4 regions of the Bacillus sp. P4_D3 genome follow, and region 1 is predicted to be linked to each of the others. Evidence: riboswitches for the same ligand, from Rfam matches in the RefSeq annotation. Region 1 holds a riboswitch; each other region holds the start of a gene.

Region 1 (2,203 bases):
CATGTACAAAGTCCACCGATAATTCCAACAAGTGCAGCTTCTGGTCCTAAGCTAGCTCCAAATATTAAAACGATAAGCGCAGTTAAAGTAGCTTTATGTACAAAACTGTATTCAATTCTACCTGTTTTTTTATATTCAGCCATCACTTCCGGCATAAGACGTGGATATGTACCGAAGTATTTTTGTGTTAAACCAACGAGGATACCACCGATGATTGTTACACAAATGGTGTAATAAGGAGGAGAAGAGAAAATAGTAGGTAAGTATCCCCAAATAAAGTGAATTCCGATATTTATTGTAACTAAAAATAACCAGACTGTAGCTCCTACTATAGCGCCTAAAAGAATGCCATATAGGACGAGTATATAGTGCATGTCCTTTTTATTTGTCATGTTGTACCTCCGTTATGTAAGTTTTAATGTAGAAAGGATTAAATATGCTAGTGTGAAATGAATTGAATATATATAGTATCTTTTTGAGGGGTTGGCTTATTCAATATATTAGGGTCTCATAAAAATTTGAAACCAACGCGGTTAAACCACTTATTTAATTCTATATAGTGATCGGAGTTTTTAAAAGGTCTTTTTCAAATGAATATGGAATATATTTCTTTTGTTGTTTAAATTAAATTACTTATATTTAATTTAGAACATTCAGAAAAACCATTTGACATTAGGAAATTATTGCTATAAAATCAACGGTAATTGCATAGTCTTATCAAGAAAAGGTGGAGGGACAGGCCCGATGAAACCTTGGCAACAGCCGTATAACGGAATTGTGCCAAATCCTGCAGGTAATAATCCTGAGAGATAAGAAAGAGCCTTAGAGCGTGTCTTCAAACTGCTCCTTTCTTGTTTTCAGGAAAGGAGCAGTTTTTTATTTTGCATTAAAAGAAAGGAGAATGAGAGATGGGAGAATCATGGGGGAAAGGAACGATTTGTGTGCAAGGTGGCTATACGCCAAAAAATGGTGAGCCGCGTGTTTTACCACTTTATCAAAGTACAACGTATAAATACGATACGTCAGATGATTTAGCAGCACTATTTAATTTAGAGGCAGAAGGATATATATATACGCGTATTGGAAATCCTACTCTAGCTGCATTTGAGCAGAAGTTATCAGATTTAGAAGGCGGTGTAGGGGCTGTTGCAACAGCTTCTGGGCAGGCAGCTATTATGCTTGCGGTTTTAAATATTTGCAGTAGTGGAGACCATTTACTTTGTTCTTCAACTGTTTACGGAGGAACGTTTAATTTATTTGGAGTGAGTTTGCGCAAGCTTGGCATTGATGTTACGTTCTTTAATCCTAATTTAACAGCAGATGAAATTGCGGCACTTGCTAATGATAAGACAAAACTTGTTTATGCAGAATCGTTAGGAAATCCAGCAATGAACGTTTTGAATTTCAAAGAACTTTCAGCGGCAGCAAAAGAATTAGAAGTACCTTTTATCGTTGATAATACATTAGCGACGCCTTATTTATGCCAGGCGTTTGAACATGGGGCAAATATCATTGTCCATTCTACAACGAAATATATTGATGGCCATGCAAGCTCTCTAGGTGGCATTGTAATAGACGGGGGGAATTTCGATTGGACAAATGGAAAATACCCTGAGCTTGTCGAACCTGATCCGAGTTATCACGGTGTAAGCTATGTTCAAAATTTTGGAGCAGCAGCGTATATTGTGAAAACACGCGTTCAGTTATTAAGAGACTACGGAAACTGTATGAGCCCATTCAATGCATATATTAGCAACATTGGCCTGGAAACATTGCATTTACGAATGGAGCGTCATAGTGAAAATGCTCTCGAAGTTGCTAAGTGGCTTGCTAATCATGATCGCATTGAATGGGTGAATTATCCAGGGTTAGATAGTAATGAAAATTACTCGTTAGCACAAAAGTATTTGAAAAAAGGAGCTAGTGGAGTTTTAACATTTGGTATTAAGGGTGGATTAGAAGCAGCAAAAGAATTTATCGCAAATGTAAAACTCGCAACTCTTGTAACGCATGTAGCTGATGCAAGAACTTGTGTAATACATCCCGCTAGTACGACGCACAGACAATTAAGCGCAGAAAATCAGCGTTTAGCTGGCGTTATATCTGATTTAATCCGTTTATCGGTCGGTATAGAAGATGTTTCTGATATTATTGCAGATTTAGAAGCAGCGCTAGTCGGAGGCAAACAACATGCCGATCATAA
Region 2 (2,203 bases), on a different contig from region 1:
ATATTAAGAATAGAAAAGACCCATTTATTTTCTAAAAAGTTTCCTTTCCTCGTTACGTATAAAAGTAAACCTAGAGGTATACCGAGAATTGTAGCGAATATAAGGGTTACAATTACCATTAAGAGGGTATCCCCTGTCGCATCTAATATGCGAGGCCAAAATATACTCCAATCAACTCGCATGAGCTCCTACCTCCTTCAGCTGCACTTGCAGTCTTAGATGTTGTAATGCTTTTTGAATTTCCTTCTGTTCACCTTGTAGCTCTACAAGAAGATTTCCAAATAGCACATTTTGGAGTTCAATAATATTTCCGTAAAGAACATTTACATCGACGTTATAGTTTTTCGCAATATATGATAGTACAGGCTGCCCTGTTTCTTCCCCAGTAAAAGTCAGGCGATAAATCTGACCTCCGTTTTGAATTTTCGCTAGAACACTTTCTGGTAAGTGATCATTAATAACAGAGCGTACAAAATTTTGAGTTGTCTTTGTTTTTGGTTGTGTGAAAACATCAAACAGTTTTCCTTCTTCAATTACTTTTCCTTTTTCCATAACAGCTACACGGTGACAAATTTCTTTCACAACGTGCATTTCATGTGTAATAAGTAGAATCGTTAAATTGTACTCTCTATTTACTTTCTTTAATAAATTTAAAATTTCTGTTGTTGTTTCCGGATCTAAAGCTGATGTTGCCTCATCACATATGAGAATATCCGGTGATGTCGCAAGTGCTCTTGCAATCCCAACGCGCTGCTTTTGTCCACCTGATAACTGTTCTGGATAATAGTTCGCTTTATCTTCTAAACCAACAAACTTTAGTAGTTCATTCACTCTTTCTTTTATCTCATTCTTCGGCAATTTCGCTAACCTTAATGGATAAGCAATGTTCCCAAACACTGTTCTTGAATTAAATAGATTAAAGCTTTGAAAAATCATCCCAATTCTTTGTCTTAGTTTCCGTAACTCTTTCGCCGATAATGATGTAATTTCTTTATCATCTATTGAAATTGTTCCTGCAGTTGGTCTTTCTAACATATTTACTAAGCGTAATAACGTACTCTTTCCAGCACCACTAAATCCGATAATGCCAAAAATTTCGCCCTTTTCAACTGACAGCGTTACATCCTCAACCGCATGAACAGATTGTCCACCTGATTCATATACTTTACTTACATTATTAAAAGAAATCATTTTCTTCCCTCCTATATGCTGTAAAACTTGAAGTAGAGCTTTCGAGGTAAAATAAAAAGTGCTCTCCTTCTTATCACTTGTAAAAGATAAGAAGGAGAGCACTTTTATGTACTCGTTCACATCTTCTCATCTTCCAAGCCTACTTTAAGCTTGCTGGAATTAGCACGGTATTAAAAAACCCGTTGCTGAGGTATCGTAGGGCCAGTCCCTCCACCTCTCTGGATAAGAGTGTATCGATTTAATTGTCATTTAATTAATTCTCATTATAGAACTCAGAATAATAAGAGTCAATACATTTTTCAGAAAAAAATCAATTATTCCTCTATTAAAATTTTCAAATAAAAAATCACAATACAATAGTAATTTTTATAGTTATGTAAAATCCTCCTCACTCATACTTTTAAAGAGGAGAATCTTCTCTACTAATTGAATAACAGTATTTCAATATGAATTCGGAGGAAGATAAATATATGAAAACAGCTCTTTTGCTCGTCGATATTCAAAATGATTATTTTCCAAATGGCAAGATGGAATTACGTAATCCAGTAGAAGCAAGTGAATATGCTGATCAGCTACTACAACATTTTAGAATTAGAAACGAACCTATTTTTCATATCCAACATGTAGCTATAAAAGATAGCGCTACTTTTTTCCTACCCAATACAGAAGGTGTCCATATTCACGAAAATGTCCGTCCACTTAGAGAGGAATCCGTTATCCTTAAACATTATCCAAATAGCTTCCGAGAAACTGATCTTCTAGAACGATTACAACGTTCAGGAATTGAGCACGTCGTAATCTGCGGGATGATGACCCATATGTGTATTGATTCTACGGTAAGGGCTGCTTTTGATTTTGGCCTTCACTGTACCGTAATACACGATGCTTGTGCTACAAAAGATCTTTCATTTAAGAATGCTACTATACCAGCTGTTTATATTCATAATACAATTTTGGCGAGTTTAAATGGAGTATACGCTAATATAATGAGTACAGAAGAGTTTTTAGCGAC
Region 3 (2,203 bases), on a different contig from region 1:
AACGAAAGAAAAGTTGAAAGAATGGTCGAAACAATATGGTGTACATATTGTTGGTGGTTCCATAGCGAAGCAAACAGAGCAAGGTGTTACAAATACAATGTATGTTGTAAACAATGAAGGGAATCTAGTCAATGAATATAGTAAAGTACATTTATTTCAGCTTATGGATGAACATAAATATTTAGTAGCTGGTAATGAGACAGGTGAATTTAAGCTAGATGATGTAGAGTGCGCTGGCACAATTTGCTATGATATTCGTTTTCCGGAGTGGATGCGTGTTCATACTGCTAAAGGTGCAAAAGTTTTATTTGTTGTAGCAGAATGGCCATTAGTACGTTTAGCGCATTGGCGTTTGCTTTTACAGGCGAGAGCAGTTGAAAACCAGTGTTATGTTGTAGCATGTAATAGAGCAGGAAAGGATCCGAACAATGAGTTTGCAGGTCATTCTTTAATTGTCGATCCTTGGGGTGAAGTTGTAGTAGAGGCAAATGAAGAGGAATTTATTTTATTTGGAGAGCTGAAATTCGAGAAAATTAAAGAGGTTCGCAAAGGAATCCCAGTTTTTGCAGATCGTCGTCCAGAATTATACAAATAAAATGTTGACAAGTGATTTTTATTCTTGGTATAGTCTTCATCATAAAGTTAAAAATTCAAAAAATTATACAACTCTTATCAAGAGCAGGTGGAGGGATTTGGCCCGATGAAGCCCAGCAACCGACCGCAATACCATTGTGAAATGGGGCGTTTATGACGTCAAAAGGCACGGTGCTAATTCCAGCAGAAAGTAAACTTTCTGGCAGATAAGAGGGGAGAAGATAAACTTCAAACCTCTTTCTTTGTGGGAAGAGGTTTTTCTGTGCTAGAAAAACCTCTGAATTAAAAGGGGGAGAAGACGATGGGATATTATTCATTAACAGAAGTAACAGCTGTACACTACGCAAAAGAACATGGATACTTTGATAAGAAAGCGAATGTAATCTGCCATGAAATTGGAGATGGCAATTTAAATTACGTATTCAAATTAGATGATGGAGAGAAGACAATTATATTAAAACAAGCACTTCCATATGCAAAAGTAGTTGGTGAGAGCTGGCCATTGTCAATAAAAAGAGCAACGATTGAAAGTAAAGCACTACAAATTTTCGCGAAGTATGTACCGGAATACGTTCCAGAAGTATACAGTCATGATGAGGAGTTGGCAGTGACAGTAATAGAAGATTTATCAAGGCTAACGATTACAAGAAAAGGATTAATAGACGGAGAAGAGTATCCTCTTTTATCCCAGCATATTGGTCGCTTTCTAGCACATGTTTTATTTTATACTTCAGATTTCGGCGTACGTTCAGAAGAGAAAAGAGTGTTAGATAGTGAATTTGTTAATCCAGATCTTAGTAAAATCACAGAAGATTTAGTGTTTACAGATCCGTTTGGTCATTATGATACGAATGATTATGAGCCAGAGTTACAACTAGCGGTTGATGAACTGTGGAGTGACAAAAATTTAAAATTAAAAGTAGCACAGTATAAGTATAAGTTTTTAACGAGAAAAGAAGCGCTCATTCATGGGGATTTACATACTGGTAGTATATTTTCATCGCCTTCTGAAACGAAAGTAATTGATCCAGAATTTGCAACGTACGGTCCATTTGGATTTGATCTTGGCCAATTTATTGCAAATTTATTATTAAATGCGTTATCGCGTGAAGAGGAAAAAAGAAGTGTGCTATTTTTCCATATCGAGAAAACATGGAGTTATTTTGTAGAAGCTTTTACAAAGCTATGGATTGGAGAAGGTGTAGAAGTATATACGAAAGAGAAACAATGGTTACCAATTATTTTGCAAAATATTTTTAGTGATATTGTTGGATTTGCTGGATGTGAACTGATTCGTAGAACAATTGGTCTAGCACACGTGGCAGATTTAGATGAAATATCAGATAAAGAAAGAAGAATTCAAGCTAAAAAACAAGCACTTTATTTAGGGAAAGAACTATTAAAATATGAATCAAAGAGCGCAGATATACAACTGTTCCGAACATTATTTCAACATACAATTTCAGGAGGCGTAAAGGCATGAGTACAATCATTACTATTCCGAGATCTGTAAGTTGGAAAGGAGATACCATTGCGGTATTAAACCAAACAAAGTTGCCGCATGTCACTGAATACAAAACATTAACGAATGTTGAAGATGTATGGAAAA
Region 4 (2,203 bases), on a different contig from region 1:
TTCGCGGACATGAAAGCTTAAAAGAAGCCGTGGCAACATTCTATCAACGTGAATATGATGTAGTAGTAAATCCAAAAACTGAAGTTGCTATTTTGTTTGGTGGAAAGGCTGGATTAGTAGAATTACCAATTTGTTTTACAAACCCTGGTGATACCATTCTCGTTCCAGATCCAGGCTATCCAGATTATTTATCCGGAGTTGCTTTAGCAAAAGCGCACTTTGAAACAATGCCGCTTATTGCAGAAAATAATTTTTTACCAGATTATACAAAAATTGATGACTCTATTGCCAAGAAATCCAAGTTAATGTTTTTAAACTATCCTAATAATCCTACCGGTGCTACTGCATCAAAAGAATTCTTTGATGAAACCATTCATTTTGCTAGTAAACATAATATATTAGTTGTTCATGATTTTGCTTACGGTGCTATCGGATTTGATGGTCAAAAGCCTGTTAGTTTCTTGCAAGCAGACGGCGCCAAAGATACAGGAATTGAAATTTACACTTTATCAAAAACTTTCAATATGGCTGGCTGGCGTATTGCTTTTGCAGTGGGGAATGAAAGTGTCATCGAAACAATTAACCTATTGCAAGATCATATGTATGTTAGTATTTTTGGTGCAGTTCAAGATGCTGCCCGCGAAGCACTATTAGGCTCGCAGTCTTGTGTGGTAGATCTTGTTAATAGTTATGAATCTCGGAGAAATGCTCTTATTTCAGCTTGTCACTCAATTGGTTGGAATGTAGATATTCCAACCGGATCATTCTTTGCATGGCTTCCTGTACCAGAAGGATATACATCTGAGCAATTTTCTGATATTTTGCTAGAAAAAGCACACGTTGCAGTTGCTCCTGGTGTTGGATTTGGTGAGCACGGCGAAGGGTATGTCCGTGTTGGTCTCTTGCATACAGAAGATAGATTACGAGAAGCAATTAATCGAATTGATAAATTAAATTTTTTCAAAAAGTCATTGACAACATAAAAAATATCTGACAAAATTCAGTTATCTTAAAAATTTAAACATTTCTAAATACTTCTTATCAAGAGCAGGTGGAGGGACGAGCCCGACGAAACCCGGCAACCGATCTACAATTGTAGACACGGTGCTAATTCTCGCAGCGTTACGCTGACAGATAAGGAGCTGGTTGTAAAAAAACCTCTCCTTAGCTGAGAGGTTTTTTTATTTAACTAGGAGGTTATAACAATGAGCGGAATTATAGCGACATATTTAATCCACGATGATTCTCACAACTTAGAAAAGAAAGCGGAACAAATTGCAATTGGTTTAACAATTGGCTCTTGGACTCATTTGCCACACTTATTACAAGAACAATTAAAACAACATAAAGGCAATGTCATTCATATTGAAGCGTTAGACGAACAAGAACATATTAACTCTTACCTTGGCAAAAAAGTATCACGTGGACTCATTAAAATTCATTATCCATCGCTGAACTTTAGCCCCGACTTACCAGCCATTTTGACAACAACATTTGGAAAACTTTCGTTAGATGGAGAAATTAAACTAATTGATTTAACATTCTCAGACGAATTAAAGAAACAGTTTCCTGGACCAAAATTTGGAATCGAAGGCATTCGAAACCTGTTACAAGTTCAAGATCGCCCTCTTCTAATGAGTATTTTTAAAGGGATGATAGGACGGAATATTGGATATTTAAAAACTCAACTACGCGATCAGGCAATTGGAGGCGTAGATATTGTAAAAGATGATGAAATTTTATTCGAAAACTCATTAACACCACTTACAAAAAGAATTGAATCTGGGAAAGAAGTTTTACAATCTGTATACGAAACTTACGGACATAAAACTTTATACGCAGTAAATTTAACAGGGCGAACTTATGATTTAAAAGAGAACGCGAAACGTGCGGTGGTAGCTGGAGCAGACATTCTTTTATTTAATGTATTTTCTTATGGATTAGATGTACTGCAATCACTTGTAGAAGACGAGGAAATTCCAATTCCTATTATGGCACACCCTGCTGTAAGTGGCGCATATTCGTCATCGAAACTATACGGGTTCTCTTCTCCATTACTACTTGGAAAATTACTACGTTACGCTGGTGCTGATTTCTCTTTATTCCCATCACCATACGGCAACGTTGCATTAGAAAAAGAGGAAGCTCTTCTCATTACAGAAGCATTAACTGAGGAAGACCACTATTTCAAGAAAAGTTTTTC

Evidence for each region. Region 1 has a riboswitch for S-adenosylmethionine ahead of AC1DTM_RS05040 (bifunctional O-acetylhomoserine aminocarboxypropyltransferase/cysteine synthase). Riboswitches for the same ligand answer to the same signal wherever they lie in the genome.
Region 2: another riboswitch for S-adenosylmethionine. It lies ahead of AC1DTM_RS07645 (methionine ABC transporter ATP-binding protein); the one in region 1 lies ahead of AC1DTM_RS05040 (bifunctional O-acetylhomoserine aminocarboxypropyltransferase/cysteine synthase).
Region 3: another riboswitch for S-adenosylmethionine. It lies ahead of mtnK (S-methyl-5-thioribose kinase); the one in region 1 lies ahead of AC1DTM_RS05040 (bifunctional O-acetylhomoserine aminocarboxypropyltransferase/cysteine synthase).
Region 4: another riboswitch for S-adenosylmethionine. It lies ahead of mtnW (2,3-diketo-5-methylthiopentyl-1-phosphate enolase); the one in region 1 lies ahead of AC1DTM_RS05040 (bifunctional O-acetylhomoserine aminocarboxypropyltransferase/cysteine synthase).

The regions. Positions count from the first base shown of each region.
Region 1 is NZ_JBFUIN010000015.1:25,587-27,789, forward strand. Features, by position in the region: gene AC1DTM_RS05035 (chloride channel protein) at 1-392, opposite strand, end outside; SAM riboswitch class I at 712-816, shown strand; gene AC1DTM_RS05040 (bifunctional O-acetylhomoserine aminocarboxypropyltransferase/cysteine synthase) at 909-2,203, shown strand, end outside; gene metA (homoserine O-acetyltransferase MetA) at 2,191-2,203, shown strand, end outside.
Region 2 is NZ_JBFUIN010000032.1:20,792-22,994, forward strand. Features, by position in the region: gene AC1DTM_RS07640 (methionine ABC transporter permease) at 1-182, opposite strand, end outside; gene AC1DTM_RS07645 (methionine ABC transporter ATP-binding protein) at 172-1,191, opposite strand; SAM riboswitch class I at 1,315-1,420, opposite strand; gene AC1DTM_RS07650 (cysteine hydrolase family protein) at 1,662-2,203, shown strand, end outside.
Region 3 is NZ_JBFUIN010000114.1:2,273-4,475, reverse strand. Features, by position in the region: gene AC1DTM_RS13735 (carbon-nitrogen family hydrolase) at 1-595, shown strand, start outside; SAM riboswitch class I at 667-807, shown strand; gene mtnK (S-methyl-5-thioribose kinase) at 896-2,077, shown strand; partial or broken gene mtnA (S-methyl-5-thioribose-1-phosphate isomerase) at 2,074-2,203, shown strand, end outside.
Region 4 is NZ_JBFUIN010000114.1:4,967-7,169, forward strand. Features, by position in the region: gene AC1DTM_RS13740 (pyridoxal phosphate-dependent aminotransferase) at 1-983, shown strand, start outside; SAM riboswitch class I at 1,036-1,141, shown strand; gene mtnW (2,3-diketo-5-methylthiopentyl-1-phosphate enolase) at 1,206-2,203, shown strand, end outside.